DNA from 2 places in the Comamonas sp. 23 genome. Region 1 is predicted to be linked to the other one. Evidence: predicted binding sites of a transcription regulator. Region 1 holds the regulator's gene; the other holds the start of a gene.
The links. The regulator LexA, encoded in region 1, represses DNA repair genes until DNA is damaged. The targets are predictions, from matches to a motif close to ACTGTATNNNNATACAGT.
Positions count from the first base shown of each region.

Region 2: the regulator LexA is predicted to act here: its motif matches at 5,460-5,477, upstream of recA (recombinase RecA).

Region 1 covers NZ_CP187127.1:3,103,275-3,119,092, reverse strand. Annotated here, with positions in the region: gene ACPEE1_RS14105 (acetolactate synthase large subunit) at 1-603, shown strand, start outside; gene ACPEE1_RS14100 (DUF2946 family protein) at 653-1,090, shown strand; gene ACPEE1_RS14095 (TonB-dependent copper receptor) at 1,294-3,468, shown strand; gene ACPEE1_RS14090 (CopD family protein) at 3,526-3,996, opposite strand; gene ACPEE1_RS14085 (flavodoxin family protein) at 4,200-4,697, opposite strand; gene ACPEE1_RS14080 (PaaI family thioesterase) at 4,818-5,243, shown strand; gene ACPEE1_RS14075 (enoyl-CoA hydratase/isomerase family protein) at 5,300-6,088, opposite strand; gene ACPEE1_RS14070 (Bug family tripartite tricarboxylate transporter substrate binding protein) at 6,144-7,133, opposite strand; gene ACPEE1_RS14065 (crotonase/enoyl-CoA hydratase family protein) at 7,346-8,140, shown strand; gene ACPEE1_RS14060 (PLP-dependent aminotransferase family protein) at 8,169-9,614, opposite strand; gene ACPEE1_RS14055 (carboxymuconolactone decarboxylase family protein) at 9,722-10,159, shown strand; gene ACPEE1_RS14050 (SDR family oxidoreductase) at 10,193-10,918, shown strand; gene ACPEE1_RS14045 (FMN-dependent NADH-azoreductase) at 10,977-11,612, shown strand; gene ACPEE1_RS14040 (IS481 family transposase) at 11,954-12,901, shown strand; gene ACPEE1_RS14035 (hypothetical protein) at 13,069-13,656, opposite strand; gene lexA (transcriptional repressor LexA) at 13,792-14,508, opposite strand; gene ACPEE1_RS14025 (asparaginase) at 14,623-15,642, shown strand; gene adk (adenylate kinase) at 15,740-15,818, opposite strand, start outside.
Region 2 covers NZ_CP187127.1:4,874,092-4,889,909, reverse strand. Annotated here, with positions in the region: gene ACPEE1_RS22070 (biotin--[acetyl-CoA-carboxylase] ligase) at 1-508, shown strand, start outside; gene ACPEE1_RS22065 (SPOR domain-containing protein) at 549-1,391, shown strand; gene ACPEE1_RS22060 (sensor histidine kinase) at 1,404-2,858, opposite strand; gene ACPEE1_RS22055 (response regulator) at 2,922-3,608, opposite strand; gene ACPEE1_RS22050 (SdiA-regulated domain-containing protein) at 3,885-4,826, shown strand; gene ACPEE1_RS22045 (MarR family winged helix-turn-helix transcriptional regulator) at 4,847-5,335, opposite strand; gene recA (recombinase RecA) at 5,525-6,601, shown strand; gene recX (recombination regulator RecX) at 6,689-7,138, shown strand; gene ACPEE1_RS22030 (VF530 family DNA-binding protein) at 7,223-7,474, shown strand; gene ACPEE1_RS22025 (VOC family protein) at 7,583-8,062, shown strand; gene yddG (aromatic amino acid DMT transporter YddG) at 8,082-9,002, opposite strand; gene ACPEE1_RS22015 (hypothetical protein) at 9,164-9,313, opposite strand; gene yddG (aromatic amino acid DMT transporter YddG) at 9,438-10,376, opposite strand; gene ACPEE1_RS22005 (2-hydroxyacid dehydrogenase) at 10,543-11,499, opposite strand; gene ACPEE1_RS22000 (IclR family transcriptional regulator) at 11,565-12,410, opposite strand; gene ACPEE1_RS21995 (ABC transporter ATP-binding protein) at 12,611-13,684, shown strand; gene ACPEE1_RS21990 (ABC transporter permease) at 13,681-14,538, shown strand; gene ACPEE1_RS21985 (ABC transporter permease) at 14,556-15,350, shown strand; gene ACPEE1_RS21980 ((2Fe-2S)-binding protein) at 15,350-15,712, shown strand; gene ACPEE1_RS21975 (NAD(P)/FAD-dependent oxidoreductase) at 15,709-15,818, shown strand, end outside.

The sequences.
Region 1 (15,818 bases):
GCGCTGCAGGCGCCGCAGGCCGCCATCCCCGATGCGGGCCCCCGGCCCGAGGCAGCGACTGGCGCGCCCACGCCCGAGGGCCTGGCGCGTACCGTGGCCGCGCTGATGCCCGAGGGCGCTATCGTCTCGGACGAGAGCATCTCCTACGGCCGGGGCTTTTACCCGCACACCCATGCCGCGCCGGCGCATGACTGGCTGCACCTGGCTGGCGGCGCGATTGGCGATGGCATGCCGGTGGCGACCGGCGCGGCCATTGGTGCGGGCAAGCAGCGCAGGGTGATCAATCTGCAGGCCGATGGCTCGGCGATGTATTCGCTGCAATCGCTGTGGACGCAGGCGCGTGAGCAGCTGCCTGTCACCACCATCGTGCTGAACAACAGCCGCTACAACATCCTGATTGGCGAATACAAGGGCGTGGGCGCCACGCCGGGCGCCACCGCCATGCAGATGCTGGACCTGGGCAACCCGTCGATTGGCTGGGTGAAGCTGGCCGAAGGCATGGGCGTGGAAGCGGCGCGCGCCACCAGCATGGAGGAGTGCGCCCAGCTGATGCAGGCCAGCTTTGCTAAATCCGGCCCGTTCTTGATTGAACTGATAATTTAATAAATTCTGAACATACAGGTTTGGAAGTCACCTACACTGCTGCCTGACCATGCTCCAACGCCTGCGCAGCCGCCCACGCTTTTCCGCCGTCATCACGGCGGTTTTTGCGTTGCTGCTGCTCGTGGCATCGGTGGCGGGCGTGCAGGTGCGAGTGCTGGCGCAGCCCATTGCTGCGGTGCTGGCGGCCGATGTCTGCAGCGTCAATGCGCCGGCGCTGGATGTGGCGCTGGCCCATGGCGACCACCAGACCTTGGATGATCTGCTGGCCGATGGCAGCGACAGCCATGGCAGCCACAGCGCGCACAGCGCCCATGGCGCTGATTGCGTGCTGTGTATCGCCATGGCGCTGCCACTGGCCTTTGTCGCCGATGTGCACCGGCCAGCGGCCCCTGCCTTCCACGCGCAGTGGCAGGCCCAGGCGGCGCACAACCCCCAGGCGCCGGGCGCACCGCTGCCCGCGCGCGGCCCACCTCCCGTCCTTGTCTAACGCACTTATGCCGCAGTGATGCTGCCGCTGCTCTCCGCGCCCATCGCGCGGGGAGGGCAGCCGCGCAACCTTGCGGCCCATGGGCCTCTTCGTCATGTCTGCTTTAGCCGCCTTCGCTGCGGCCGGCTGGGCATGGCTGCGAGTGCCTCCACCACATTGATGCAAGCCGCTGCGCCCTGCAGCGCTTGCTGCGAGAGACATTGATGACTTCCTTCTTTTTGGCAGCAGCGCCTGGACTGCGCCTGCCTGCCCCGCCACGCGCCCGCTTGCAGCGACCGCAGATGGCGCTATCCGCGCTGGTCTTGGCCACCAGCTCTGCCTGGGCGCAAAGCCCTGCTGCACCATCGCTACCTGCGGCCAGCGTGCCTGAGATCAGCCTGCAGGAGACCGTGGTGACAGCGGTGCATGAACACTCCCCACTGCAGGTGGTGGCCGATCCCAAGCAACCGCGCCAACCGGTGCCGGCGAGCGATGCGGCTGACTATCTCAAGAGCATTCCAGGCTTTGCGGCCATCCGCAGTGGGGGCTCCAACAGCGACCCGGTGTTCCGGGGCCAGTTTGGCTCACGCCTGCCGGTATTGACCAATGGGCAGACCTTGCTGGGTGCATGCCCGGCGCGCATGGATTCGCCCAGTTCCTATATCTCGCCCGAGACTTACGATGTGCTGACGGTGGTCAAAGGCCCGCAGACGGTGATCTGGGGGCCGGGTGCATCGGCCGGAGTGGTGCGCTTTGACCGCGAACGGCCCGAATTGGACAGCGGCCAGGTGCGCCTGTCTGCCAGCCTGCAAGGCGGCACCGCGGCGCGCAGCGACCAGAACATCGACCTGCTGGCCGGCAATGCCGCGTACTACCTGCGCCTCACGGCCAACCATTCGCAAAGCAAGGACTACCGCGACGGCGATGGCCAGCGCGTGCCCTCGCACTGGGACAAATGGAACACCGATGTCGCGCTTGGCTGGACGCCCGATACCAACACCTGGCTGGAGCTGAGCGCGGGCCAAGGCGATGGCGAGGCGCGCTATGGCGGCCGGGGCATGGACGGCACCCAGTTCAAGCGCGAAAGCTATGGGCTGCGGCTGGAGAAAAAGAACCTGGGCGAGCGCTGGACCAAGCTGGAGGCGCAGCTGTACTACCACCGCGCCGACCATGTGATGGACAACTTCAGCCTGCGGCCCTTTGTGCCGGAAGGCGGCATGTCCATGCCGATGGCGGCCAATGTGCGGCGCACCACCACCGGCATGCGGGTCGCAAGCACCTGGCAACTGGGCCCGCACACCGAAGCGGTGCTGGGCGTGGATGCCATGGGCAGCCCGCACGACAGCCGATCGGGCACGGCCATGCAGTCCTACCGCAGCAAGCCCTGGGCGCGGGATGCCAAGTTCAGCAACCAGGGCCTGTTTGCGCAGGCCACGCAGCACCTGGGTAGTGAAGGCAAGCTCGTCGCCGGCCTGCGGCTGGACCGCGCCCAGGCCTGGCGCACCCCCAGCAAAGGCGGTATGGGTGGCATGGATGGGATGGGTGATATGGGTGGTATGGCGGGCATGCAGGCCATGGCGGGCATGGATGGCAGCATGGCCGCCACGGCCAGCAACCACCGCGAGCGCAGCGCCATGCCCAGTGGCTTTCTGCGTTGGGAACGGGCCCGCGCCGATGGCAGCACGCTCTACGCCGGTATCGGCCATGTGCAGCGCTTCCCGGATTACTGGGAGCTGATATCGCCGAGCAACAGCGCAGCCGACAAGGGCGATGCCTTCAACCGCCTGCAGCCGGAGAAAACCACGCAGATCGATGTGGGCGCGAGCTGGAAGGGGGCGGACTGGCAGCTGTGGACCTCGGCCTATGTCGGCCAGGTGCAGGACTATCTGCTGTTTGACTATGCCGGCATGGCCGCCAACGTGCGCAATGTGCAGGCGCGCACCGCTGGTGCCGAGCTTGGTGGCAGCTACCGGCTGAGCCCCGGCCTGACCGCCCAGGCCACCCTGGCCTACAGCTGGGCCCGCAACCGCAGCGATGGCAAGCCGCTGCCGCAGATGCCGCCGCTCGAAGCCAAGCTGGGCCTGGACTATCGGCAAGGCCCCTGGAGCGCGGGCGCGCTGTGGCGCCTGGTTGCCGCGCAGCACCGCTATGCCAGCGGCCAGGGCAATGTCGTGGGCCAGGATCTGGGGCCCAGTGCTGGCTTTGGCGTGCTGTCGCTCAATGCCGGCTACAAGATCAGCGAGCAACTGCGCCTGACGGCCGGCATCGACAATGTCTTTGGCAAGACCTATGCCGAGCACCTGAACCTGGCTGGCAATGCGGGCTTTGGTTTCCCCGGTGGGGTGCGCATCCATGAGCCGGGTCGCACCTTGTGGCTGCGGGGCGACTTGAAGTTCTGAGGCAGGCCTGCGCTGCTGCCAGCCAGGTGCTGGCGGCGGCGCGCAGCTTTGTACCAGTTACAGTGGTACGCGCAAGAAAAGCACAATCACCACGCCCAGCGCCAGGTTCAGCGCGACGAGCTGGCGAATCTGGCCCAGGGCCTTGCCGCCTGCCGGCCAGTCCTGGGCGTTGACGGCGCGGTCCAGGCGCTTGAACAGCGCAAAGCGGATATGGCCAAACACGGCCATCATCGCCAGGCCCAGCACGGCCATCACCATCCAGGAGACGGGCATGCTGAATTTGGCACTGGCCTGCGCGGCCATCTGGTGGACCAGGCCCATCATGCCGATGCCCGACAGCAGCACGGCGGCGATGATGACCAGCACCACGGCAAAAAAGCGCCCCAGCACATCGCGCATCAGCATCAGGCGCTGAGGGGGTTCGAGCTGCTGCAGCGCAGGGCGCAGAAAGAAATGTGCAAAAGCCATGCCGCCCAGCCAGACGATGATGGACAACAGGTGCACGGTTTTGAGAATGATGTAGAGCATCGGGGGGCGCCGTTTAGTTTTGTGTGGGGATGCGCTATGGTACGCGCCAAGCCGCCCCGGCTGGGGATGCGGGCCTGCTTTGAGAGGCGCTAACATAGCCCAGCAAACCGAAGGTTTGCGGTTGAGACGAGGCTTCAAGCCGCAGACAGTACAGACGTACGGCAAGGCTTGAGAACGAAGTATCAAGGGTTATGTCAGTGACTCTAAAAAATACCCATGCTTAAACCTGCTGCCAAGGCTTCGCCCAGCTCGCGGCAGCGCTGCAGATCGTCTGCGCCAATCTGCTTGGTCGCCGCAATGGTCTCGGGCGTTTGGGCATGGGTGCAGACAATCAGCGGCTCGGCAATGGGCTTGAGCCGCCAGCCGGTTGCGATGCGGGCAATCTGCCTTGCCGCGTTGCTGCCATCGCTGCCAGCGCAGATGAGGGCGGCATAAGGCCGGCCCTCAATGCGGCCCAGCGCCGCGTAGTAGCAGCGGTCAAAAAAGTCCTTCATCAGCCCGCTCATCGCAGCCAAATTCTCGGGGCAGACAAACAGGTAGCCGCTGGCGGCCAGCACATTGGCAGGCCCGGCATCGGGCGCGCACAGCAGGCGCACTTGCACACCCGGCTGGCTGGCCGCACCGGCGTGCGCGGCCTCGGCCATCTGGCGGCTGCCATCCGTGTGGCTGTGATAGACGATCAGGAGTTGGGGACTGTCCATGGCTGCAAGCATAGTGGCAAAGGCAGCTGTCATGTGCAGGACGCAGGGCTGCACCATCAGTTGCGCTGCATGCTAGATTGGCTGATCGCTATCGAGGCTTGGCCACAAAGGCATACCACCATGAACGCAGTGTTTGAACGCATCTCCACCAGCTTCCATGCCCAAGGGCTGATGCAGACCCTGGGCGCGAGCCTGCTGTCCGTGCAGCCGGGGGAGGTGCAGATTGCGCTGCCCTACCAAAAGGCGCTGTCGCAGCAGCATGGTTTTTTGCATGCCGGCGCCGTCAGCAGCGTGGTGGACAGCGCGGCAGGCTATGCGGCGCTGACGGTGGCGGCCCAGGGCTATGAGGTGGTCACGGCCGAGTTCAAGATCAACCTGATGCGCCCGGCGATTGGCGAGCGCTTTGTCGCCATTGGCAAGGTGGTGAACGCCGGCAAGCTGCTGACGGTGTGCAGCGGCGAGGTGCTGGCCTATGGCGCAGATGCGGCAGTGCCACCCAAGGTAGTGGCGCTGCTGCAGGCGACGATTGTCAATGTGAAGTACTGATCTGACGCACCAGCAGCCCACCAGGGCTGCTGCAGCTGCGCCTTCCGATCACGTGCTCAGTCCTGCCACTGGAACAGCGGCGGCTGCTTGGCTACAAAGCGGGCAATGGCCTCCTGGTGGAAGGCGCTTTCGCGGCACAGCGTCTGGGCCAGCGCTTCTTGCTGGTAGATCTCGTCGCGCTGGGTCTCAAAGGCGCGGTTCATCACGCGTTTGGTGTAGCCCATGGCCTCGGTCGGTGCGCTGGCAAAGCGCTCGGCAAAGGCCAGGGCGTCGGCCAGCACGTCTTCGCTGGTGATCTTGTAGACCATGCCCATCTGCTGCGCCTCGGGGGCGGCGACGACGCGGGCCGTGAAGGCCAGCTCCTTGGCCGCTTGCAGGCCCACCAGGCGCGGCAGCAAATACATGCCGGCCAGATCGGGCACAAAGCCGATCTTGGCAAACACGCAGCAGAACTTGGCAGACGGTGCGGCCAGCACAAAATCGCCTGCCAGGGCCAGCGACAGGCCGGCGCCAAAGGCGCTGCCCTGCACGGCGGTGATGACGGGCTTTTCCATGTCCAGCAGCTCGTCAAACCAGCGGTGCAGGCCCAGCATGCGGTTGCGGCTGTCAAACACATCCTGCTTGCCGGCAACGGCCGCTTGCATGCTCTTGATATCGCCGCCGGCGCAGAAATGGCCGCCGGCCCCCGTCAGCACCACGGCCTTGATCGCGCGGTCATCGCGCACCTGTGGGATCAGGCGGGTGAAATCCTCGCGCATCTGCTCGTCGAGCGCATTGCGGGCCTGGGGGCGGTTCATCGTCAGCACGGCGGTGGTGCCATGCATGCTCAGGGTCAGGGCGGTCATATCAGTCGGTTTTCAACAATAAAACGGTAAGGCAAGCCAGCGGCGGGAGCGGGGGCTATTCGGCGCGGATACCCAGCTTTTGGGCCACCGGTATCCAGCGTTCGCGCTCGGAGGCCACAAACTGCCCCCATTCTGCGGTGCTGCCCGCAATCGGCTGCGCACCTATGCGACGCAGGCGCTCTTGCACCTCAGGCTTGGCCAGGGACTGGTTGATGGCGCGGGCCATGCGCGCCACCGCGTCAGCGGGCGTGCCGCTGCGGGCCACCACGCCAAACCAGGCGCTCGCCTCGGTATCGCCAAAGCCCAGCTCGGCCAGGGTAGGCACCTGGGGCAGTGCTGCAAAACGCTGCTTGTCCAGAATCGCCAGTGGCACAATGCGCCCGCCAATGGCCTGCTGCATGCAGGAGGGCAGCGCGTCGAACATGATGTCCACATTGCCGCCCATCATGCTGGTGATGGCCGGTGCACTGCCGGAAAACGGCACATGCGTCACCTGAAAACCCATGCGCTCGGCGGCATATTCGCCCGCCAGGTGGGTGATGTTGCCGCTGCCGGCCGACCCCATGCTGAGCGTCTTGCCCTGGCGCTGCGCCTGCTGGGCGAGCGTGATCAGCGCGCGCAGATCGCTGGCGCCCAGGTCCTTGCGGGTGACCAGTAGCAAAGGCGCCTTGCCCAGGCCCGCGACAGGCACAAAATCCTTGACCGGGTCATAGCTCATCTTGGCGTAGATGGCGCTGTTGATGACCAGCGGCGCATTGGAGCCGACAAAGAAGGTGAGCCCATCGGCGGGGGCGCGCAGCGCGGTCTCGGCCGCAATCATGCCGGCGGCGCCGGCCTTGTTCTCGATGACGATGGGCTGCCCTGTGCTTTGGCCCACATCCTGGGCCACGATGCGGGTGATCTGGTCGGCGGCGCCGCCTGCGGGGTAGGGCACGACCCAGCGCAAGGGGGCATCGGCCGCGCGTGCCAGCCAGGGGCTGGCCAGGCTGGCGGCTGCGCCCCATTGCACAAGACGGTGGTGGAACTGGCGTCGGGATACGGGCATCAACTGTCTCCTAGGCAGCATGTAGTTATCGGCATGTGGGGCGCTGCCTGCCCCAGCATCCATGCAGGCTAGGGCCGTTTTTGGGCAGCGTCCAATACCAAATTGCACTCAGCTGATATGCAGGCGCATGCGGGCTTTAACCGTATGCTCTGGCTCATTCGGCGCACAGCGCTGACCACATCGAGACCTACCCGGAACCAGGAGCCCTTTCCATGACTGCATTTTTGAAGTACGAACAGCAAGGCCATGTCGTTACCCTGACGATGAACCAGCCCGAGCGCCGCAATCCGCTGACCGGCAACACGGCGGTGGCGGAGATCCTGGCCGCCTGCGAGACCATTGCGGCCGACAGCAGCGTGCGGGCCGTCGTCCTGACGGGCGAGGGCCCCGCGTTCTCGTCGGGTGGCGACATCAAGACCATGCAGCAGCAGTCCTTTGGCGATGTCGATGGCATGCGCATCCGCGATGACTACCGCCGTGGCATCCAGCGCCTGCCGCTGGCGCTGTTCAACCTGGAGGTGCCCACCATCGCGGCGATCAATGGAGCGGCGGTGGGCGCGGGCCTGGACCTGGCCTGCATGTGCGATCTGCGCGTGGCCTCGGACAAGGCCAAGTTTGCCGAGAGCTTTGTGAAGATGGGCATCATCCCCGGCGACGGCGGTGCCTGGCTGCTGCCCCGCGTGATCGGCATGGCGCGCGCGGCCGAGCTGTCGCTGACCGGCCGCATGATTGATGCCGCCACCGCCTTGCAGTGGGGCCTGGTCTCGCAGGTGGTGCCGCCCGAGGAATTGCTGAACGCCGCCAACGCCCTGGCCAGCGAGATTGCGGCCAACCCGCCCCAGGTCACCCGCATGACCAAGAAGCTGATGCGCGAAGGCATGCACCAGAGCCTGGCTTCGTTGCTGGAGCTGTCAGCCGCCTACCAGGCGCTGGCCCACCAGACGGCTGACCACCGCGAAGCGGTGACTGCCTTCTTGGAAAAGCGCACGCCTGCGTTTAAGGGCTAAGCAGTCCGTCTTCCTGGTCCGCGTTCCGCTAGCCGAAGGCTTGTTGGATCTGGCCCGCCAGCTGTAAGGCCTGCGCCTCGCTGGTGATATTGGCAAAGCCCATCAGCAGGCCTTGGCGAGGGGCTGCGTCGATATACCAGCGCGACAGCGGGTGCGTGGCCAGGCCCTGTACGCGGGCGCGCTGGGCCACCAGGCTGTCGTTGTCGCCGTCCTGGATCTGGCCGAGCAAGTGCAGACCGCCGGGCTGCAAGTCAATGCGCAGGCGATCGCCCAGCACTTGCTGAAAACTGCGCTGTGCGACTGCGCGGCGCTCGGCATACAAGAGCCGCATCTTCTTGAGGTGGCGGGCAAAGTGGCCCTGGGCCATGAAGTCGGCCACGCTGGCCTGCAGCAGATAGGGGCAGCCGGCATTGAGGTTGGAGCTGACGGCCTGAAAGCGGGGCACGACCTCGAGCGGCACCACCGCGTAGGCCAGGCGCAGGCCGGGAAACATCACCTTGCTGAAGGTGCCGGCGTAGATCACGCGGTCCTGCCGGTCCAGGCTTTTGAGGGCGGGCAGGGGCCGGCCCTGGTAGCGGAACTCGCTGTCGTAGTCGTCTTCGATGATCCAGCTGCCCGCCTCGCTCGCCCATTCGAGCAGCGCCATGCGCCGCTCCAGCGACAGAGTCACGCCCAGCGGGCTTTGGTGCGAAGGCGTCACCATCGCAAACCGCGCATAGGGGCTCAGCTGCCGGCCCGCATCCACCTGCAGGCCCTGGGCATCGACGGGCACGGGCACGATCTGTACGGCGGCATTTTGCAAAAACGGCCGCGCCAGGATATAGCCCGGGTCCTCAAACCAGAAGGCATCGCCAGGGCTGGCCAGGCTGCGCAGGCTCAGCTCCAGGGTGTTGCGCAGGCCGGTGGTGACAAAGACCTGCTCGGGCACGCAGGTCACGCCGCGCGAGACCGCCAGGTAGGCCGCAATGCGCTGGCGCAGCTCCTCATCGCCTTGCGGGTTGGGGTAGGCCAGGCGGTAGGGCTCGCTGCTGCGCAGGCGGTGGGTGACCAGCCGGTTCCAGACCTTGCGCGGAAAGGCATCGATCGCGGGCAGGCCCAGCTGCAAGGGGCGGGGCTGCAGGCCGTCGTGGTCCACGATATCGGCGGCCGGTGGCTGGGCGATGGCTTGCGGCGCCGGGGCCGTGGCAGCCGGGGGCAGGCTCGGTGATATGACGGTGCCCGCCGCGCCGCGCCCCTGGAAGTAGCCTTCGTCGGCAAGGATGCGGTAGGCCAGATCGACGGTGCCGCGCGCCAGGTTCAGCTCGGTGGACAGCGCCCGCGACGCAGGCACCCGGTCGCCGGCGCGCAGATGGCCTTGCGCAATGGCGGTCTTGAAGCGCTGGCAGATCTGCAGGTACATGGGCAGCTGCAGGCTGCGGTCGATGTGCAGCTGCAGCGCTGGCACAGGGTGGGAATTGGGAGGGTCAGAAATCATGGCCTAGTCATTTTTGCATTTCTTGGCTCTTTTGGCTTGGCCAAGACAACTGCATACTGCCTATCAGCAACGGAATTCACCGACGCAACCCAGCCATGGAGATAGCTATGCAAACCCGACTCGACTTCTACACCGCCGACCCCGCCATCATGAAGGCCCTGATGGGCGTGGAAAACCAGATTGCCAAGGGCAGCCTGGACATTCTGCTCAAGGAACTGGTGCGCCTGCGCGCCTCGCAGATCAATGGCTGCGCCTTTTGTCTGGACATGCATGTGACCGATGCGGTCAAGGCCGGCGAATCCAGCCGCCGCCTGGCCACCGTGGCCGCCTGGCGTGAGACGCCGTTCTTCAGCGACCGCGAACGCGCTGCGCTGGAATGGACCGAGGCGCTGACCCTGGTGTCGCACAACCATGTGCCCGATGCCGTCTGGGAGGCCGTGCGCCCCCACTTCACGGATGCCGAGCTGATGGAGCTGACGGCCGTGATCACCTCGATCAACAGCTGGAACCGCTTTGCGATTGCCTTTCGCAAGATGCCGGTTTAAGAAGCTAGCTCCCGGCGTGGCGCAAGACGGCCTATGAAAGTCCTGGTTCTGGGCGGCTGCAAGCTGCTGGGCGCGAAGGTGGTCAGCAATCTGCGGCAGCTGGGCTACCCGGTGGTTGCGGATGTGGACCCCAGGCTGCCAGCTGCGCTGCATGGCGCCCAGGTGCTGATTGATGTGCGCGAGCCACCTGTGATGGAGACGGCCGATGCGCTGGCGAGCTGGGCGAGCATATGCCGCCAGCTAAATGCCGCCATCGCCGCTGCAGCAGTGGCGCACCATATTGCGCTGTCGGCCTTGGGGTTGCAGCGCTTGCAGCACAGCGGCTACTACCAGGCGCTGGCGCTGCGAGAGCAGCTGATCCAGGCAGGCAGCACGCCTTATACGGTGCTGCGTGCCGCACCCCTGTACGAAAGTCTGGCACGGCTGGCACAGGGCAGCCCTGCCGGTACGGCGCTGACCATGCCCGTAGCGCGTATGCAGGCGATGGCCGCAGAGGACCTGGCGATGTTGGTGGCCGATGCCGCGCTGGCGCAGCCGTTGGATGGCTGCATGGAGGTGGCCGGGCCCCAGAAGATGGCGATGGCCGACTGGATGCAGCAGTACCTGCGCTTGCGCGGCGACCCGCGGGAAGTGCTGGGCGATGCCCACGCTCTGTATCGGGGGGCGTTGCTGGACGGTGACAGCTTGCTGCCCACGGGACCCGCTCGCCTGGGGCGGACCACGCTGGCGGCCTGGGTCTGCAAATGCAGTGCGGCTTGATGCCCCAGGCATTGGCTGGACACCGGGGTGTGATTATTTTCAAACGATTGGACGACTGATGACCCGTACCTTGCTCTTGAACTGTGGCCCCCATGGCCAGGCCAGCCATGGCTACCAACTGGCGGCCGATATGCTCGCCGAGTTGGGCCTGGCGCAGCAGCCGCTGCGCGAGCGCGACTTGGTGGCCACCCCGATACCGCCGATCAGCCGCGACTATGCGCTGGCGATCACCGCCAATGCGAGCGCGGATGCACCGGCGCTGGCCTGGTCCGAAACGCTGATCAAGGAGTTGGAAGACAGCGATCTGCTGATGATTCTGACCCCCATGCACAACTTTGCGGTGCCGGCCACGCTCAAGCTCTGGCTGGACCATGTGATCCGCATCCACCGCAGCTTTGCATCCACGCCTGAAGGGAAGATCGGCCTGATGAAAGACCGGCCCACCTTGGTGTTGGTGAGCTCGGGCGGCTTCCACACGGGCCCCCGGGCCCGGCAGGAAGATTTTCTGACGCCTTACTTGCGCTATGCGCTGGCCTCCATCGGCATCCGCAATGTGCATTTTGTATTGCTGCAAGGCCTGGTATTTGGCCCCGATGCCGTCGCCGCTGCGGTGGATAGCGCAAGAGATACCTTGCGGGAGCAGCTGGCGCCCTTCAAGCAGCAGGCGCTGGAGGTGGTCGCTGCTGCGCGCTGACAGCACGCGTAGCTGGTGCAAGTGGGCAGCAGGGAGCGATGGCTGACAGCGCGGGGTGCCCAGCGCATGGGCCTTGCACCACCAAGGCCTGGCCTGGACGGCAGGGAGGGGTGCTGCTGGACTGGGCAGGTCTGTACTGCCGTTGCACCTGTCTTGCATGTTGCCCAGACTATCTCAGCGTCGTTCTGGAAACCCTCCGGTAGGCTGTTGCCTGGCTGCTCACCCCTAGCCGGCCGCACCTAGCTGTGAAGGTTCAATAGGTTGTATCCGGTGTTCATCCGGGTTGGATTTGAGAGACTGGAAGTCGCCAAACACCCAACCCACTCAGGACAGCCAACCGGATGAACACTCATAAGCATGCCCGACTTACCTTTGCCCGGAGACTGGAGATGGTCAAACAGATGACCTTGCAAGGCCTGGATGCCTCTCAGGCCGGAGCCCTTCAAGGCGTCACCGCACAGACCGCTCGCAAGTGGCTGGGCCGCTACCTCTCGGGCGGCGAAGCAGCCCTGGCCGATGCTTCCTCCAGGCCCATTTGCTCTCCCAAAGCCATCTGCGAGTCCAAGGCCTTACTCATTGTTGAGCTACGCAAACGCCGCATGCTGCAGTCGCGCATTGCCAGCTACGCAGGCGTCTCGGCGTCCACCGTGAGCCGGGTATTGGCCCGTGCGGGCCTGTCTCGACTCAGCGATCTGCAGCCGTCCGAGCCCGTGGTTCGCTATGAGCACGATGCGCCTGGAGACATGCTGCACATCGATACCAAGAAGCTCGGGCGCATCGTTCGGCCCAGCCACCGCGTCACAGGCAATCGGCGCGATTCGGTCGATGGTGCGGGATGGGAGACACTGTTCGTGGCCATTGACGACCACGCACGCATTGCCTTTACCGCTATGCATCCGGACGAGAAAACGCCGCAAGCCGTCGCCTTTCTGCGCAACGCCGTGGCGTACTACGCGGGGCTTGGAGTGAGCATCAAACGCCTGCTGACCGACAACGGTGCGGCATTCCGCTCAAGGGAGTTCGCTGCGGCCTGCAACGCCTTGGGCGTGCAGCACAAGTTCACCAGGCCGTACCGGCCACAGACCAACGGCAAGGCCGAGCGATTCATCCAATCGGCGCTGCGCGAGTGGGCCTATGGTTGGACATACCAGAATTCAGCTGAGCGAACACAAGCCTTACATCGCTGGCAGCATTACTACAACTGGCACAGGCCTCACAGCGGCATTGGTCGAATTACCCCGATGGCCAGGCTCAAATCTGCAAACAACCTCTTGACAGTTCACACCTAGCCGGCCGCACCTAGCCGGCCGCACCTAGCGGCAATCGGGTCTGCCTGCGGCAAGATGCCGCGCCGGGGACGCTGAGCCCCATGCGCAAACCTTCGGCTAGTCTGGCCCTGTTTGCGGCGTTCAACGCATGCTGGGGGCCAGACTTGATCCCCGCCCTGGGCGGCGGCTTAGACCGCGTGCAGATGTTCCAGCCGCTCCAGGCGCTCGAGCTCGGCACAGATATCGGCCATGCTGCCCGACATGGCCCAGCGCATACCTTTTTGGCGGTGCAGGCTGGCCGGTTGGGCCCAGTACATCTTGATGGGCGCATCATTGGCGGCCTGGGCGCTGCAGCGCTGCACCGACAGGAAGGGGCGGGTGTGGGACTGCGCAGCTGCTGAGAGGCGACGGCGCGCAGCGGGTTTGCGCGGCAGGCGGATGCGGTCGATGGGGCGCTGCACTGGTGCACCATCGGCAGGCGAGTCAACGCGGGGCGTGTCCATGCAGGAGGTATCCGCGCCTGACGTATCCACGCTGGACTGAGCTACCGGGCCATCGAGCAAGCTCAGCTGCTGGGCGGCGCCGCGCTGTACAGCGGCAGAGGACGCGGTGGCAAAGCAGTGCACCTGGGCGGCCAGTTGGCCGTCATTGGCGGCGCCATGGCCGGGGCGGCGGCGGTTGCTGCGCACAATGGCACGCTGGATGGACTGGAACCAGGGCAGGCCGGCGACGAGGGAAAAAGGCGCAAGCGCGCGCAATGCATCTGCTACAAGCATAGGAGACTCCTTGGTATACGGGTAACAGCAGGATTGCGCAGGGCGAGCGCATCCCCCAGGGCTGTGGGCCAAGAGCCCACAACGCCCGCTACCTGGGGTTGCGCAGAAAAGGGAGGGCCGAGGGGGCCGCTAGGCCTAGTTCAGCATCGTGTTGCGGATCAGGCCCACGGCAATGCCTTCGATCTCAAAGGGCTCGCCGGGCTGCACGATGATGGGCAGGTAATCCGGGTTTTCGGCCAGCAGTTCAATGCCGTCCTTGGTGCGCTGGAGGCGCTTGACGGTGACATCATCGCCCAGGCGCGCCACGATGATCTGGCCGTTGCGGGCCTCGCGCGTGGCTTTGACGGCCAGCAGATCGCCATCGATGATGCCGACATCGCGCATCGACATGCCGCGCACCTTGAGCAGGTAATCGGGCTGCTGCTGGAACAGGCCGCCCTCCACGGTATAGGTTTGGTCGACATGCTCTTGCGCCAGGATGGGCGAGCCGGCCGAGACGCGGCCAATCAGCGGCAGGGCCAGCTGGGCGAGCTCTTGCACCACACGGCCCAGGCCGGCCGTGGCATTGGACACGCCTGCCAGCGGCGACGAAAAGCGCGTGCCACGTGCGGCGTTGATAGAGCGCACGGTATCGCTTTGCAGGCGAATCCCCCGGGAGGTGCCGCTGACCAGCTCGATCACGCCCTTGCGGGCCAGCGCCTTGAGATGGTCTTCTGCCGAATTGGCCGATTTGAAGCCCAGTTTGCTGGCAATCTCGGCGCGCGTTGGCGGGGCGCCGGTGCGCGAAATGGCGGTCTGGATCAGGTCCAGAATTTCTTGTTGGCGCGCGGTCAGTTTGGGATGGTCTCGCATAAGATCTCCGTGTGATCTGCGGTGCCGGGCAGAAGCAAAGCCACTGTGCATCCCAACACCTGTATATCAATCCAGTACCTGTATTTTTAACCAGTTTTTTGCAGGAGGCAAGCCTTGCAGCCAAAAATTTTGATCATCGGCACCGGCGGCACCATTGCCGGCATGGCTGATGACGCCGAGAAACCCGGCCAATACCGCGCGGCCCAGCTGTCCATCGCGGCCTTGCTGGCGGGCGTGAGCGGTATTGAGACAGCTGCGGCAGGCCCGCTGGATGCGGTGCAGATAGCGCAAATTGATAGCAAGGACATGAATGACGAGGTCTGGCATGCGCTGCTCAAGCGCTGCGATGCGGCCATGCACGATGAGACCGTGCGTGCTGTTGTTATCACCCACGGAACCGATACGCTCGAAGAGACTGCCTGGTTCCTGCATTGCGCTTTAGGGCGCCTGGCCAAGCCCGTGGTGCTGACCTGTGCCATGCGCCCGGCCAATGCCTTGATGCCCGATGGCCCGCAGAACCTGAAGGACGCCGTGGCCGCCGCTGCGGCGTTGGCTGCGGATGGCCAGCCGCTGCTGCGCGAGGTCGTGGCCGTGACGGGCGGCGGCGAGCTGCACAGCGCGCGCTGGCTGCAAAAGGTGCATCCGCACCGTTTGCTGGCCTTTTCATCGGGCGAGCAGGGGCCCCTGGGCTGGGTGGATGGCGTGACCGTGCGCCTGCGCCAGGGCTATGCCTCGCTGGCACCAGGCGCAGCGGATGGCTACACCGGCAGCCAGTGGCTGGCCGCCTTGCCTGCCCCCGCCAGCCAGCCCTGGCCCTGGGTGGAGATCGTGACCAGCCATGCCGGTATGCGCCCCGGGCTGGTGGACGCCCTGCAGGCCCAGGGCATCGACGGTCTGGTGGTGGCAACCACCGGCAATGGCACCGTGCATCAGGTGCTGCTGGAGGCCATGGCGCGCGCACGCCAGCAAGGTCTGCCGGTATGGCGCAGCAGCCGCTGCAGCGATGGTGTGATCAGCGATGCGGTACTGCCCGGGGTGGCCGATTTGGAAAAGGACTTGGCGGTGGCCTTGACGCCCTACAAATGCCGGGTCAGCTTGCAACTGGCGCTGGCGCAGGTCCAAGCCAAGGCCTAAAGCAGCCGCCACATGCCGGTCTGCTGATGGCATGAGCAGGCATTAAAAAAGCCACTGTCGCAAGACAGTGGCTGTGCGGATAAGTCTGTGCGACTTATCAGGCCTGCAGTGCGGCAATGGCGCGCTGCGTGATCTCTTCGACCGAGCCCATGCCACTGATGGCGCGGTACTTGGGG
Region 2 (15,818 bases), 1.8 Mb from region 1:
CGGCTCCAGCACCCCCACCATTGGCCTCAAATGGCCCAATGACCTGTGGCTGACCGGCGACCACAAGCTCGCCGGCATTCTGGTCGAGACCGCCAGCTTTGTCTCGGCCCGCACGCATGCGGGTGATGGCCAGCAGCAGACCGAGCGCTATGTGGTGATCGGCATCGGCATCAATGTGCGGGCCCCGCTGGCCGAGGGCCTGTCGACGATTCCCGGCAGCCTGCAGATGCTGGACGGCCGCTGGGATGCACCCCAGGCGCTGCAGGCCGTGGTGCCGCCGCTGGTGGCCGCCATCCAGGCCTTTGCGCAGCAGGGCTTTGCGCCGCTGCAGGCGGCCTATGCGGCGCGCGATGCGCTCGCCGGCCGCGAGGTCGGTCTGAGCGATGGCACCGCTGGCCTGGCGCTGGGCGTGGCCGCCGATGGCGCCTTGCGCGTGCAGACCGCCGCCGGCGTCGTCGATGTGACCAGCTCGGAAGTCAGCGTGCGGCCCCAGGCGGGCGCGGCCTGAGCGCGCCGCAGGATCAGAGAACTATCAGACAGGAGCGGAGATGATTCGTTTTGCCATCGTGCTGCTGCTACTGGCCAATGCCGGCTACTACGCCTTCTCGCAAGGCATGCTGCGCAGCCTGGGCTGGGGCCCGGAAGACCCCTCCGAGCCCGAGCGGGTGCAGCAGCAGGTCAAGCCCGAAGCGCTGCGCATTCTGACGCCGCAGGAAGCCAAGCAGGCCCAGGAGCAGCCCCGCACGGCGCCGGCAGAGACCGCCCCGGCGCCAGCCCCGGTGGCCGCACCCGCACCTGCTTCCGCATCCGAGCCCGCTGCCGTTGCGGTGGCTGAGCCGGCCACCGACACCGCAGACAAAACGGCTGCAGAAGCCGACAAGCTCGCAGCCAAGACAACGGACAAGCCCGCCGACAAGCCGGCAGAGAAACCGGAGAAGCCCGAGAAAAAAGAATGCCTGGTGGCCGGCAACTTTGACGCCAAGCAGGTCGACGCGCTGCGCCTGCAGCTGGCCAAGCTGCCAGAAGGCAGCTGGCGCCTGGACAGCAGCACCAGCGCCGGCCGCTGGATGGTCTATGTCGGCAAGTTCAGCAGCCAGGAGGCGCTGGACACGCGCCGCGACGAGCTGCGCGCGCTCGACATCAGCACCGACCGCGCCCGCATCGCCAGCCTGGAGCCGGGCATCTCGCTGGGGCGCTTCTCCAGCGAAGAGGCGGCCGAGCGCCATCTGGCGTCCATGGGCAAAAAAGGCGTGAGCGGCGCCAAGGTGGTGGTCGAGCGCCCCGAGGCCGTGAGCTACACCGTGCGCTGGCCCAAGATGGATGCGGCCACCAAGAAGCGCGTGCAGAGCTGGCATGTGATGGACGGCAAGGAGCTGCGCAGCTGCTCCTGATGGCAGGGCCGTTCAGCTGGACAGCTGCGGCGCCAGCGTGGTTGGAAAGCACACGCTGAACACCACGCCGCGCTGGGCCTGGCGCGGGTGCGCGTCTTCCAGGCCCACGGTGGCGCCATGCTGGCGGGCGATTTCCTGCACGATGGGCAGGCCCAGACCCGAGCCATCGACCTCGCTGCCCAGCACGCGGTAGAAGGGCTGAAAAATACGCTCGCGCTCTTCTTCGGGAATGCCGGGGCCCGAGTTCTCCACCTGCAGCACGATCACATGGCCAAAGGGGTCGGCCATCAGGCGAACATTGATGACGCCCGGCGCGCTGGCGCTGGAGGGTGTGTAGTTGATCGCGTTGTCCAGCAGGTTGCGCACCAGCTCGCCCAGCAAGGTGGCATTGCCGTTGACCCAGACTTCGCGGTCCTCGACCTGCATGCCGTCATAGCCCATGTCGATATGCTTGGCCAGGGCCCGGTCAATGCCGTCATGCATGGCGTCGAGCACAATCTCGGCCAGGTTGCAGGGCGTGCGCTGCAGCAGCGCGCTGGGCCCTTCGGCGCGCGCCAGCGACAGCAACTGGTTGACGGTGTGCGTGGCGCGAATGCTCGAGCGCCCGATCTGCTGCAAGGACAGCTTGAGGTCGTCTTCCTTGGCATCGGCGCGCTGGGCCATCTCGGCCTGCATGCGCAGGCCCGCCAGCGGGGTTTTGAGCTGGTGCGCAGCATCGGCGAGGAAGCGCTTCTGCGTGGCCAGTGAATCGTTGAGGCGCTCTAGCAAGCCATTGACCGAGTCGACCAGTGGCACCACTTCGAGCGGCACATCCTTGTGCTGGATCGGCGAGAGGTCTTCGGACTTGCGCGCGCGGATGCGCTCTTCGAGCAGGTGCAGGGGCTTGATGCCGCGCGCCAGCGCCAACCAGACCAGCAGCACCGCCAGCGGCAGGATGACGAACTGCGGCAGCATGACGCCCTTGATGATTTCGGTGGCCAGCACGCTGCGCTTCTCGCGCGTCTCGGCAACCTGGATCAGCGCCAGGTTGGGCTCGGGCAGCGACAGCTGCACCCAGATCCAGGCGATGCGCACATCCACGCCGCGCAGCTCGCCATCGCGCAGCTGGACCATGCCGACGCTGCGCTCCAGGTCCTTGGCGGGCATGGGCAGGGCCGATTCGCCCGCGAGAAACATGCCCGACGGGGTGGTCACCTGGTAGTACACCTTGTCGGCATCGTCGGCGCGCAGGATCTCGCTGGCCGGCAGCGGCAGGTTGAAATAGGTTTTGCCGCCTTGCACCCCCACCAGCTGCGCCAGCGCATGGGCGTTGTATTCGAGCGCGCGGTCAAAGGGCTTGTTGGCCAGGTCCTGGGCCACCAGCCAGGTCAATGCCAGCGATACGGGCCACAAAAGCAGCAGCGGCGTGAGCATCCAGTCAAGGATCTCTCCGAACAAAGATCGCTGCTCGCTGCGAAACAGGGCCAAGGCTGTCCTTGCGTGAATGGGGCCGGGGGCGGCCATCGCCCCGCTGTGGCCGGAGGGTGGAGGTCAGTGCGGGGCCGGTGGCTGGATCTTCTCCAGGCAATAACCCAGGCCACGCACGGTGGCAATGCGGATGGGGCCCTTTTCTATCTTCTTGCGCAGGCGGTGGATATAGACCTCGATCGCATTGGTGCTGACCTCCTCGCCCCATTCGCACAGGCGCTCGACCAGCTGGTCCTTGCTGACCAGCCGCCCCGAGCGCTGCAGCAGCACCTCCAGCAGGCCCAGCTCTCGGGCCGAGAGCTCGAGCATGCGGCCGTCGAACGTGGCCACACGCCCGGCCTGGTCGTAGGCCAGCGGCCCATGCTGGATCAGGCTGGTGCTCATGCCCACGCCCCGGCGCGTGAGCGCCCGCACACGGGCTTCGAGCTCGGACAGCGCAAAGGGTTTGGCCATGTAGTCATCGGCGCCCAGGTCAAGGCCTTGGACCCGGTCGTCCACGCTCTCGGCGGCGGTGAGAATCAGCACCGGAATGGCCGAGCCCCGGGCGCGCAGCTTTTTGAGCACTTCGAGCCCATGCATGCGCGGCAGGCCCAGGTCCAGAATCAGCAGATCAAAAGCATTGTTGGCCATCAGGGCGGCATCAGCCTCGGTGCCATTGGAGACATGGTCGACCACGGCGCCGGAGTTGCGGAGACTGCGCAGCAGGCCATCGGCCAGCACCTGGTCGTCTTCGGCAATCAGTATTCGCATGCAGTCTCCTATCGGTGTTGTCGTCGTGATGTGGATGGTGCCAATGATTCTAGGCGAGTCCATGGCCTGGCTGGCTACCTAAGCATAGATCAAAGCGGGTGAGCCGCGAGGCCGTGGTGCGCCGCGCTGGCCTCCTGCTTTTTTGTTGCAAAGACGTAAATCCGGCCGGGCCGTCATCAAACCGGGGCAGGCCTCACGTAGGATAGCGCCTCGTCTTGACCAGAACACGCGGGCACCCGGCCTGTGGCTGGTGGGGGGAGATTGCAGCAGGTGGTGATGAAACCAGGGTCCAAGGTACAGGTCAGATGGCAGGCGTCGCAGCGGCAGCGCCGCTTGGTCGCGGTGACGGCCCTGCTGGTGCTGACCGCCCTGTACCTGCAGTGGCACCACGTCATTGCCATGCCGGGGCAGACCGATGCGCTGCAGTCTGCACCGCGCTCGGCACCGCCTGCCAACCTGCCGCACTACCGGGCCAGCATCGATGCCAAGGTGGTCAGCGGCATTGCCGACAACCTCTCAGGCCTGGCCTTCAACCCCGAGACCCAGACCTTGTTTGCGGTGACCAACCGCCCGCCCCAGATTGCCGAGCTGAGCACCGATGGCCGCTTGCTGCGGCTGGCGCCGCTGCATGGCGCCAGAGATACCGAAGGCATCGCCCATATCCAGGGCGACTGGTTTGCGATTGCCGACGAGCGCAGCAACCGCATCTACTGGGTGCAGTTTGGCAAGGGGGTGACCGAGGTATCGCTCGACCACAGTCCCTATGTGCAGCTCAATGACATCGCCATCAAGAATTTTGCGCTTGAAGGCCTGGGCTGGGATGCCAAGCGCCAGCAGCTGCTGGCCGTGACCGAGAAATGGCCGATGCAGGTGCTGGTGATGGATGCGCCGCTGTCCAAGCTCAAGCCGGGCCTGGTCGATATGAAAGTCTCGACCTGGGAGGTGCCGGCGGTGGACGACATGCCCAGCACCGATCTGGCCGCCATCGAGGTCGATCCGCGCAGCGGCAACCTGCTGCTGCTGGGGGAGGAATCGTCGGTGCTGTACGAATACAGCCGAGCCGGTGACCTGCTCAGCGTGATGCCGCTGTGGGCCGATATGGCGGGGCTGGCCGAGCGGGTGCCGCAGCCCGAAGGCCTGGCGATGGACCACAGCGGCAACATCTACATCGTCTCCGAGCCCAACCTGTTCTACAAATTCGAGCGCAAGCGCCGCTGAACGCGGCAAAGCGCAACCGCTCAGCTGTCGGCCCCATAGACCTCCAGCCCCAGCTGTACCACGGTGGCGACCTGCTCGCCGACCTCGGCGCGGAACTCCGCCTCCGCCTGGGTGACGGCCCGCTCAAACGCCTGCAGCCACAGCAGGCCGGTCTCGGTAAAACGCACGATGCGGGCGCGGGCATCGCGCGGGTCGCGCTCGCGGGTCACCAGGTTCCAGGCTTCGCACTGGTCCACCAGCTGGGCCATGGCCTGCTTGCTCATGCCCGCGCGCGCCGCCAGGTCCACCAGGCGGTCGCCGGCCAGCGACAGGTGGCGGGTGATGTGGACATGGGCGGCGCTCACCTGGTCGCGTTCGGCCAGGTGCGACAGCGCCAGCGGCACGGCCTCGTCCTGGGCCATCAACTGCAGCACACGGGCATCAAAACGGCGCATCGCGTGGCCCAGCAGGCGGCCCATATGGGTCAGGCGCCAGCTGTCATCGGGCAAATGGGGCAGAAGAATGGGCATGGCGAGCAGCCTAAAAAGGCTGAAAAAGGGCGAAGTCGCTATTGTGCATATAGTCAACTAAACTGACTAAAAAAATGCTTCTATAAAATATACCCATCCCATAAACTACTGTTCAAGCATCCAGGCTGTATATGCAAACAGCTGGATCTCCAGATCGACGACATGACCATCAAACGCAAGGAGAAATCCATGAACGCACCCGCCACCAAACCCGAAGCCAACAGCGAAAAAGCCAAGGCCCTGGCCGCCGCCCTGGCCCAGATCGAAAAGCAGTTCGGCAAGGGCACCATCATGAAGCTGGGCGAAGGCGAAGCGGTGTCGGACATCCAGGTGGTGTCGACCGGCTCGCTGGGTCTGGACATTGCGCTGGGCGTTGGCGGCCTGCCACGCGGCCGGGTCATCGAGATCTACGGCCCTGAATCCTCGGGCAAGACCACCTTGACCCTGCAGGTGATTGCCGAGATGCAAAAGCTGGGCGGCACCTGCGCCTTCATCGATGCCGAGCATGCGCTGGACACCAGCTATGCCCAAAAGCTGGGCGTGAACCTGGGCGATATCCTGATCAGCCAGCCCGACACCGGTGAGCAGGCGCTGGAGATTGTGGACAGCCTGGTGCGCTCCGGCGCGGTGGACCTGATCGTTGTCGACTCGGTCGCGGCCCTGACCCCCAAGGCGGAAATCGAAGGCGAAATGGGTGACCAGCTGCCCGGTCTGCAGGCCCGCCTGATGAGCCAGGCACTGCGCAAGCTCACCGCCACGATCAAGAAGACCAACTGCATGGTCATCTTCATCAACCAGATCCGCATGAAGATCGGCGTGATGTTCGGCAGCCCCGAGACCACCACCGGCGGTAATGCACTGAAGTTCTACGCCTCGGTGCGCCTCGATATCCGCCGCACCGGCACCATCAAGCGTGGTGACGAGGCCATCGGCAACGAAACCAAGGTCAAGGTGGTCAAGAACAAGGTATCGCCCCCGTTCAAGACGGCCGAGTTCGACATTCTGTTTGGCGAAGGCATCTCGCGCGAAGGCGAAATTCTGGACATGGGCGTCAATGCCCGCATTATCGAGAAAAGCGGTGCCTGGTACGCCTACAACGGCGAGAAGATCGGCCAGGGCCGTGACAACTCGCGCGAGTTCTTGCGTGAGAACTCCGACCTCGCCATCGAGATCGAGAACAAGGTGCGCGAGAGCCTGAACATCAGCCTGCGCCCCGCCGAAGACGGCGTGGTGGACGGCCCGGTAGCGACCGGCACCGAAGGCTGATAGCCGCCTAGCCACAGCGCTGAGAATAGCTGCTTGTGCACAGAACCTGTGCGCAAGCAGCTATTTGTTTTATAGCAATTTGAACCGATGTCTTTCAGCAAACTCTCCCTCAAGGGCCGGGCGCTGCGCTATCTGGCGCAGCGCGAGCATTCGCGTGCCGAGCTGCTGGCCAAGCTCGGCCCCCATGTGCAAGAGGGCGAGGACCTGGCAGCCATCCTCGACGAGCTCGAAGCCAAGGGCTTCATCAGCGCCCAGCGCGTGGTCGACAGCGTGATCCACACCAAGGCCGCCCGCTATGGCGCCAGCCGCGTGCTGCAGGAGCTGCGCCACAAAGGCGTGGATGCCCTGCTGATCGCCGATGCCCGCGAGCGCCTGCGCAGCACCGAGCTGCAGCGCGCCCGCGAGGTCTGGCAACGCCGTTTTGGCGCGCCGCCCGAGAGCCCGCAGGAGCGGGCCAAGCAGATGCGCTTTCTGGCCAGCCGGGGGTTTGGTGGGGATGTGGTGCGCCAGGTGCTGCGCGGCGGAGATGACGATTAGCGGCTGAAGAGTGCCCCGCCGGGCTGCGCAGATGTGCGGCCCGCAAAGCCCCAGCCACGCGGCCCGTGCCCCGGCTGGGCGACAATGGCGGCCATGAGCACCGCCGAACAGCCCAACAACCCCCTCCATGGCCTGACCCTGGAGCACATCCTGAACGAGCTGGTCGCGTACTTTGGCTGGGAAGAGCTGGGTGAGCGCATCCCGGTGCGTTGTTTTTGCCTGGACCCGAGCATCAACTCCAGCCTGCGCTTTTTGCGCAAGACGCCCTGGGCGCGCGAGAAAGTCGAGGGTCTGTACCTGTTCATGCTGCGCGAGAAAAGGCGCAGCGGCGCCTGAGGCCTCGTCGCCCGCAGTGCGGCGGCGTCCTTGCTGTGCAGCGCTGTCCTACTTGCAGGCGGGCTGCGAGCCGCTAGGCTAGTCGTCTGTGCAAACAGGAGACCGACGATGACCGCAAAAAATACCGTATGCCTCTGGTACCAGGGGGATGCGCTCGATGCCGCGCAGTTCTATGCCCGGACTTTTCCGGACAGCTCTGTGGGCGCCGTGCACCGCGCGCCGGGGGACTACCCCGATGGCCGGCAGGGCGATGTACTGGTGGTGGAGTTCAACGTGGCGGGCATTGCCTGCATTGGGCTCAACGGCGGGCCGCATTTTCAGCACAATGAGTCCTTTTCCTTCCAGATCGCCACGGACGACCAGGCCGAGACCGACCGCCTGTGGAACGCCATCGTTGGCCATGGCGGGCAGGAAAGTGCCTGTGGCTGGTGCAAGGACCACTGGGGCATCTCCTGGCAAATCACGCCCCGCATGCTGACTGCGGCCATGTCCGACCCCGACCGCGCTGCGGCCAAGCGCGTGTTCGAGGCGATGATGGGCATGACCAAGATTGACATTGCCGCGCTGGAAGCGGCGCGCAAAGGCTGAGCAGTCAGCCCTGTGCTGCTTATGTGCTGCGGGTACACCACCAGCAGATCAGCGAGCCGGCGGTCACCAGCATCACCCCCTGCCAAAAGCTCCACGACGGCTGCACCTGCAGCCAGACGGTGCCTACCAGCGCCGACAGCACGGGCGTGAAGTACGAGCCCACGGCCATCACCGTGAGGTTGCCCGCGCGCAGGCCATGGTCCCAGCAGCTGTAGCCCAGCGCGGTGAGGCCGCTGAGCATGCACAGCTGCATGATGGCCGGCAGCGACAGGTGCAGCGCCGGCTCATCGCTGAGCGCGTACTTGACCCAGAGCACCGCGCCCACGCCCCAGAGAAAGGTGGGCAGCGCATTGGCGCCATGCGCATAGCGCTTGGCGATGACCGAGTAGCAGGGCCAGAGCCAGGCGGCCGAGAACGCCAGGCCATAGGCGAGCGGGTTGCTTTGCACATTGGCCCAGAGGCTGGCGATGGACAGCGCGCTGTCGCCCTTGAGCACCAGCACGATGCCGGCCATGGCCAGCAAGACCCCGGGCACCAAGCCCGCACGAAAGCGCTGCAGCCCAAAAACGGTGGCCAGCACAATGGTCAGGCTCGGCCACAGGTAGTTGATCATGCCCAGCTCCAGCGTCTGGCCCCGGTTGCTGGCAAAGCCCAGCGACAGCGACAGCGCGATCTCGTAGAGCACAAACAGCAGGCCGCAGCCCCAGAGGTAGACCGGGTGCATGGCGCGCAGCTGCGCCGGGCGCGGGCGGCCAAAACGCAGCGTGACCAGCAGGGCCCCCAAGGTAAACACCGCCGCCGCCCCGCCAATGGGCCCCAGGTGCTCGGCCACGCTGCGAAACAGGCCCACCGACGTGGACCAGCACAGCACGGCCGACAGGCCAATCAAGGTGGCGCGTTGCGAAGCGGCCTGGGAAGAGGGCGTCGGGGAGGAAGACATGGGAGCGCGGCTGGATGCAGGGACAGCTGTGAAAAGCAGCCTTGCATCCTAGCCGGAAAAGCACAGCTCTGCAGGCCTGGTAGCCAGCATCGAGCTGCTACCTGGCTGCCATTCAGTGGCGCCCGGCAGGTTGGCGCAGTGTGGCTTGGGGCGATTAGCGCTTAGGCGATATGGCTGCCAAAGACCAGTGCGGCAGCAATGGTGGCCACCACGGTGAGCACGGCAAATGCGATCAGGCCACGCAGCTCCAGGCGCTTGTCGGCCTCTTGCTCGGCGGCAGTGGGGATATGGTTGGGGCGGGAGTAGTCCATGGGCAGCTCGGAAAAAACGCGGTCAACCCGCCCACTATAGTGCGCCGGGCGCGTTTGGCCAGCGGGCGACGACTAGGTGTTTGTATGTGTATACCAAACCGGCATGCATGCGGCAGCCACCCCTTTATCCGGCCAGCTTTTTTCCATCGGCCAAGGTGGGGCTGCGGGTGTACCACCAGCAGACCAACGATCCCAGCGTCACCAGCAGCACCCCTTGCCAAAAGCTCCAGGACGGCTGCACCTGCAGCCAGACGGTACCGACCAGGGCCGACAGCACGGGGGTGAAGTAAGAGCCCACGGCCATCACCGTGAGGTTGCCCGCGCGCAGGCCATGGTCCCAGCAGCTGTAGCCCAGGGCGGTCAAGCCGCTGAGCAGGCCCAGCTGCAGCAGCGCGGGCAGGGTAAAGCGCAGCGGTGGTTCGGGGCTGAGTGCGTACTTGATCCACAGCACGGCGGCCACGGCCCAGAGAAAGGCCGGCAGCGCATTGGCGCCCTGGGTGTAGCGCTTGGACACCACCGAATAGCAGGGCCAGAGGCAGGCCGCGCACAGCGCCAACGCATAGGCCAGCGGGTTGCTTTGCACATTGGCCCAGAGGCTGGCCAGCGACAGCGCGTTGTCGCCCTTGACCACCAGCACAATGCCGGCCATCGACAGCAGCACCCCCGGCACCAGGCCGGCGCGAAAGCGCTGCAGCCCCAGCACCGTGGCCATCACCAAGGTCAGGCTGGGCCAGAGGTAGTTGATCATGCCCAGCTCCAGCGTCTGGCCCCGGTGGCTGGCCCAGCCCAGGGACAGCGAGAAGGCAATTTCATTGAGCACAAACAGCAGGCCGCAGCCCAGCACATAGGCCGGGTGCATGGCCTTGAGCTGCGCGGCGCGCGGCAGGCCAAAGCGCCAGGTCACCAAGAAGGCGCTGAGCGAGAACACGCAGGCGGCCCCGCCTATCGCCCCCAGGTGTTCGGCAACGCTGCGGAACAGGCTCACCAGTGCAGACCAGCAGAGCACGGCAGAAAGCCCAATCAGCGTCGCGCGCTGGCTGGGCACAGGGGAAGGGGTGGACATGGAGAGGAGGGGATGCAGACGAGGGCGGCTCGCATCCTAGCGGCTATTGGGCGGCCCTGATGGTGCCAAGGGCTTGGCATCGCAAAACACTCGGATATGGCGCCAGTAGCGGCCTGGCAGCAGCCCGGCTTTCAGCTGCCTGGCCGGCCCCATGTACCCGGGTTGATCAGTAGCCGCGCACCCGGTCAAAGCAGTTGTCCAGCGCCTGCCCGGCCTGCCACTGCGCCATCGACAAGGCCACCTGGCGCGCCTTGGCGCGGCGGCTGGCGCTGGCGGCGATGTGGGGCGTGAGGATGACGCGCGGGTGTGTCCACAGCGGCGAGTCGGCCGGCAAGGGCTCGGGCTCGGTGACATCCAGCAGCGCACCGCCCAACTGGCCGCTGTCGAGCGCAGCCACCAGGTCGGCGCTGTGGAGCTGCGTGCCCCGGCCGGCATTGACCAGCTGGGCGCCAGCGGGCAGCTGGGCAAACAGCTGGGCATTGAGAATGCCCCGGGTCGCAGGCGTATCGGGCAGCAGGCAGATGAGCACCTGGCTGCTGCGCAAAAAGGCGGCCTGCTCTTCCTGGCCGCAGTAGCTGGTCACGCCCTCGATCTGCTTGCGCGTTTGCGACCAGCCCTGCACCGGGTAGCCCACGGCGCGCAGCATCTGCGCGGCAGCAGCCCCCAGGGTGCCCAGGCCCAGAATGCCCACGCGCAGCTCGCTGGCCACATGCGGCGGGTTGAATTCGATCCACTGCTGCTGGCGGTGCTGGGCCAGCGCGCGCGGCATGTTTTTTTGCAGCATCAAGGTGGCCATCAGGCAGAACTCGGCCATGCGCTGCTGCGACTCGCCCGTGACCATGCGCACGATGGGCAGCGCTGGCGGCAGTTCGCTATCGGCCAGGATATGGTCCACGCCAGCGGCCGAGCTGAAGATGGCCTTGAGCTGCGGATAGCGGGCCAGCGCGCCGGTCTCTGGCTCCCAGACCATCGCAAAATCCACCAGGCTGCGGTCAGCCGGCGGCCTGTTCCAGTCATGCACGACCACATGGGGTGCAAATTCGGCAAACAGGGCCGTCCATTCCGGGATCGCAGCGCTGCCGCCGCTTTTGATGATGAGGTGCAAAGGGGTGCTGGAGGCCATGGCGGGGGTCAGTAGCGCTGAAAGGGTGAGAGGGCGGGAGAAAAGGGGGTAGAGGCTGGCGCCGCTTACATCGAGCGGGTGCGGTCCCCGGTGGAGATCGCATGCATCGGGTGGCGCAAGGTCGGGTCAAAGGGGTTGATCTGGGCGCTCAGCGTTTTGGCTTCGCGCAGCAGCATGTCGCGCACGATGGGCAGGCGCTCGTCGCTCAGGCGCGCGGTGTGGGTGCCGATCGACAGGGCGGCGACCACCTGGCCACCCCGGTCAAACACCGGCACGGCCAGGCCGGCCATGCCTTCGAGCAGGCCGGAGTTCTTGGCGGTATAGCCCTGGCGGTGCGCCTTGTCGATCTCGGTGCGCATGTAGACCTCGTCATAGACGTTGTAGTGCTGCATGCGCGGCAGGTTGAAGCGCAGCACCTCCTCGCGCTCGGCCTCGGGCAGGTTGGCCAGGATGACCAGCGAGCCCTGGCCCACACCCAGCGCCACGCGCCCGCCGATATCGCCGGTGAAGGTGCGGATCGGGAACTGGCCTTCGATGCGGTCCAGGCAGACCGCGTCAAAGCCCGAGCGCACCATCAGGATCACCGTGTCATTGAGGCTGGCGCACAGGCGCAGCAGCACCGGGCGCGCGAGGCTGCGCAGGTCGCTCACCGCGCCGGCCTGGGCGGCCAGCGAGAACAAATCCAGGCTCAGCCGGTAGAGCTTGTGCACCTGGTCCTGCTCCACCATGCCCTCCTGGATCAGGCCCTGCAGCAGCCGGTGCGTGGTGGCCTGGGTCAGGCCGATTTCCTTGGCCAGATGGGTCACGCGCACGCCTTCGGTCTGGTGCGCGGCCAGCGCGCGCATCACCAAAAAGCTGCGGTGCAGGGTGCCGCGCTGGTGGCTGTTGTCCTCAGAGGTGTCGGTGCTCATGGTTTTCCGGAATAAAAATTCGGTGGATCTGATTTTTATTCCATTTATCGGAATAAATCAAATTTATCTTCCATTATCAGTGTTTACACCGTGTATGGATTCAAACCACATTCCGAAAATAGATAAATAGTTGCAAATGTCGTTCATTCGTGCGACATGGCCGACGGGCCCCGCAACCCTGTGCCACCGAGGTGATTTCCATGAGTTTTCTGCGTCTCCACAACGTCTCCAAACAGTACGGCCCCAACCGGGTGGTCAGCCAGTTCAACCTGGATGTGCAAAAGGGCGAGTTCGTCTCGTTGCTCGGCCCCTCGGGCTGCGGCAAGACCACAAGCTTGCAGATGATTGCCGGCTTTGTGGATGTGACCGAAGGCCGTATTGAGCTCGACGGCAAGGACATCACGCGCGCCAAGGCCAATGAGCGCGGCCTGGGCATCGTGTTCCAGACCTATGCGCTGTTCCCGCACATGACCGTGCGTGAGAACGTCGAGTTTGGCCTGGAGATGCGCAAGGTGGCGCAGCCCGAGCGCAGCGAGCGCGCCAGCGAAGCGCTGGCCCTGGTGCACCTGGGGCCCTATGCCGACCGCTACCCGCGTGAACTCTCGGGCGGCCAGCGCCAGCGCGTGGCCCTGGCCCGGGCGCTGGTTATCAAGCCACCGGTGCTGCTGCTCGATGAACCGCTGTCCAACCTGGATGCCAAGCTGCGCGAGGAGATGCAGTTCGAGCTGCGCGAGATCCAGCGCAAGGTGGGCACGACCACCATCATGGTCACGCACGACCAGAGCGAGGCGATGTCGATCAGCGACCGCGTCGTGGTGATGGAGGCCGGCCGTATCACCCAGGTGGACACGCCGCACACGGTGTACGAACACCCGCACAACGCTTTTATCTCCACCTTCGTCGGCAAGGCCAACCTGCTGCAGGCCACCGTGCATGCCCAGGGCGGCCAGTGGCTGGCGCATGTGGGCGATGTGCAGATGGCGGTGCAGGATGTGCCGGCTGCTGCGGCCAGCCACGGCACGCGTTTGTTGCTGGGCCTGCGCCCCGAGAAAATCCAGCTGTCGGCCAGCTCGGCCGGCCGCACCCAGGGCACCGTGCGCGAGCGCTTCTTCCTGGGCAACCTGTGGCTCTACACCGTGGAATGCCCGCTGGGCAGCATCACCGTGACGACAGCCAACGATGGCGACGCGCCCCACCAGGTGGGCAGCCAGGTGGGCATCGACTGGTCCGACCGCAATGTGCGCCTGATCGCCGGTGACGGGGTGGCCGCATGAGCGAGCGCCGCACCTGGGGCCCCTGGGCCATGAGCGCTCCGGCGCTGCTGCTGTTTGCGGTGATGCTGGCCGTGCCGCTGCTGCTGACCACCATCCTGTCCTTCAATGCCTACCACGTGGACACCGGCCCGGTCGCGGGCAGCTTCACGTTTGAGCACTATGTGCACATCGTCACCGACAGCTACTACTACGAGATCTTCTGGCGTACCTTGTGGATCTCGGGCCTGGTCACCCTGATCTGCATCGCCATCGGCGCGCCCGAGGCCTACATCCTGAGCAAGATGCGCGCGCCCTGGCGCTCCATCTTCTTGCTGATCATCCTGGCGCCGCTGCTGATTTCGGTGGTGGTGCGGGCCTTTGGCTGGAGCATGCTGCTGGGCCCAGAAGGGCTGATCAATGACATCTTCCGCCTGGTGGGCATCGGCCCGGTCAAGCTGCTCTACAACGAGACGGCCATCGTCATTGCACTGGTGCATGTGATGCTGCCCTTCATGGTGATCCCCGTCTGGACCTCGCTGCAAAAGCTCGATCCTTCGGTCGAGAGCGCCTCGCTATCACTGGGTGCCTCGCACTTCACCACCTTGCGCCGCGTGGTGTTTCCGCAGGTGCTGCCCGGCATTCTCTCGGGCAGCCTGATCGTGTTTGGCCTGGCTGCCAGCTCGTTTGCGATTCCCGGCCTGCTGGGCGGGCGCCGGGTCAAGATGGTCGCCACCCTGATCTATGACGAGTACCTGCACGAGCTGAACTGGCCGCTGGGCGCGGCCATCGCCTTTGTGCTGCTGGCCGCCAACCTGGTGATCATGCTGGGCTGGAACCGCATGGTTGAAGGCCGCTACAAGAAGACCCTGGGCTGAGAGGCGAGGTAACTGACATGCAAAAAAACGGACCCATTGCCCTGATCTTCAACGCGCTGGTCATCATCTTCATGCTGGCGCCGCTGGTGATCGTCTGCCTGGTGGCCTTCACCCCGGCCGAGACTCTGACCCTGCCCACCACCAGCTTCTCGCTGCGCTGGTTTGAGCAGGTGCTGCACCATGCCGACTTTGTCCAGTCGTTCTGGAACAGCCTGGGCCTGGCGGTGGCTGCCGCCTCCATCTCGACGGCGCTGGCTGTGCCCGCTGCCATTGCGCTGGTGCGCTATGAGATCCCCGGCCGTGGCGCGCTGCAGGCGCTGTTCCTGTCGCCGCTGATCATTCCTCACCTGGTGCTGGGTGTGGCGATGCTGCGCATGTTCTCGCTGGTGGGTGGCCAGGGCAGCTTTGGCTGGCTGATCTTTGCCCATGCGCTGGTGGTGATGCCCTACACCATGCGCCTGGTGATGGCCGCGCTGATCGGCTTTGACCGCAGCGCCGAGCAGGCCGCCTACTCGCTGGGTGCGAGCAATGCCAAGGTGTTCCAGCGCATCACCTTGCCGATGATCCTGCCCGGCATCACCGGCGGCTGGCTGCTGGCCTTCATCAACAGCTTTGACGAGCTGACCATGTCGATCTTTGTGGTCTCGCCCAGCACGGTGACCTTGCCGGTGCGCATGTACATGTATGCCACCGAGTCGCTGGACCCGATGATGGCAGCGGTGTCGGCGCTGATCGTGTTCATCACGCTGGGGCTGATGCTCTTGCTCGACAAGGTCTATGGCCTGGACCGCATCCTGATCGGCAAGCACTGATGGCACACGCTACTCCCCTTTTGCCGGCCGGCCAGCTGGTGCGCCTCAAGGAGCAGGGCCGCGCGCCGCTGCACTTCGTGCTCAACGGCCAGCCGGCCCAGGCGCTGCAGGGCGACACGGTGCTGACTGCCGTGCTGACCCAGTCGGCCCAGCTGCGCAGCCATGAGTTTGCCCACACCCCGCGCGCCGGCTTTTGCATGATGGGCGCCTGCCAGGACTGCTGGGTCACGCTGGGTGGTGAGCAGGCCGGCCGCAAGCTGCGCGCCTGCTCCACCTTGCTGCAGGCGGGCATGCAGATCTGTACCACGACAGAGGCCGTGGCCCAGGCTACCGCCACCAATGCCAGCCAGGTGCAGCCATGATCGGCAGCGATTTCTACCTGGATGACCCCCGGCCCGCCGACGGCCCGCCCGTCATCGTGGGTGCCGGGCCCGCCGGCATCCGCGCCGCGCAAACCCTGCTGGCCCA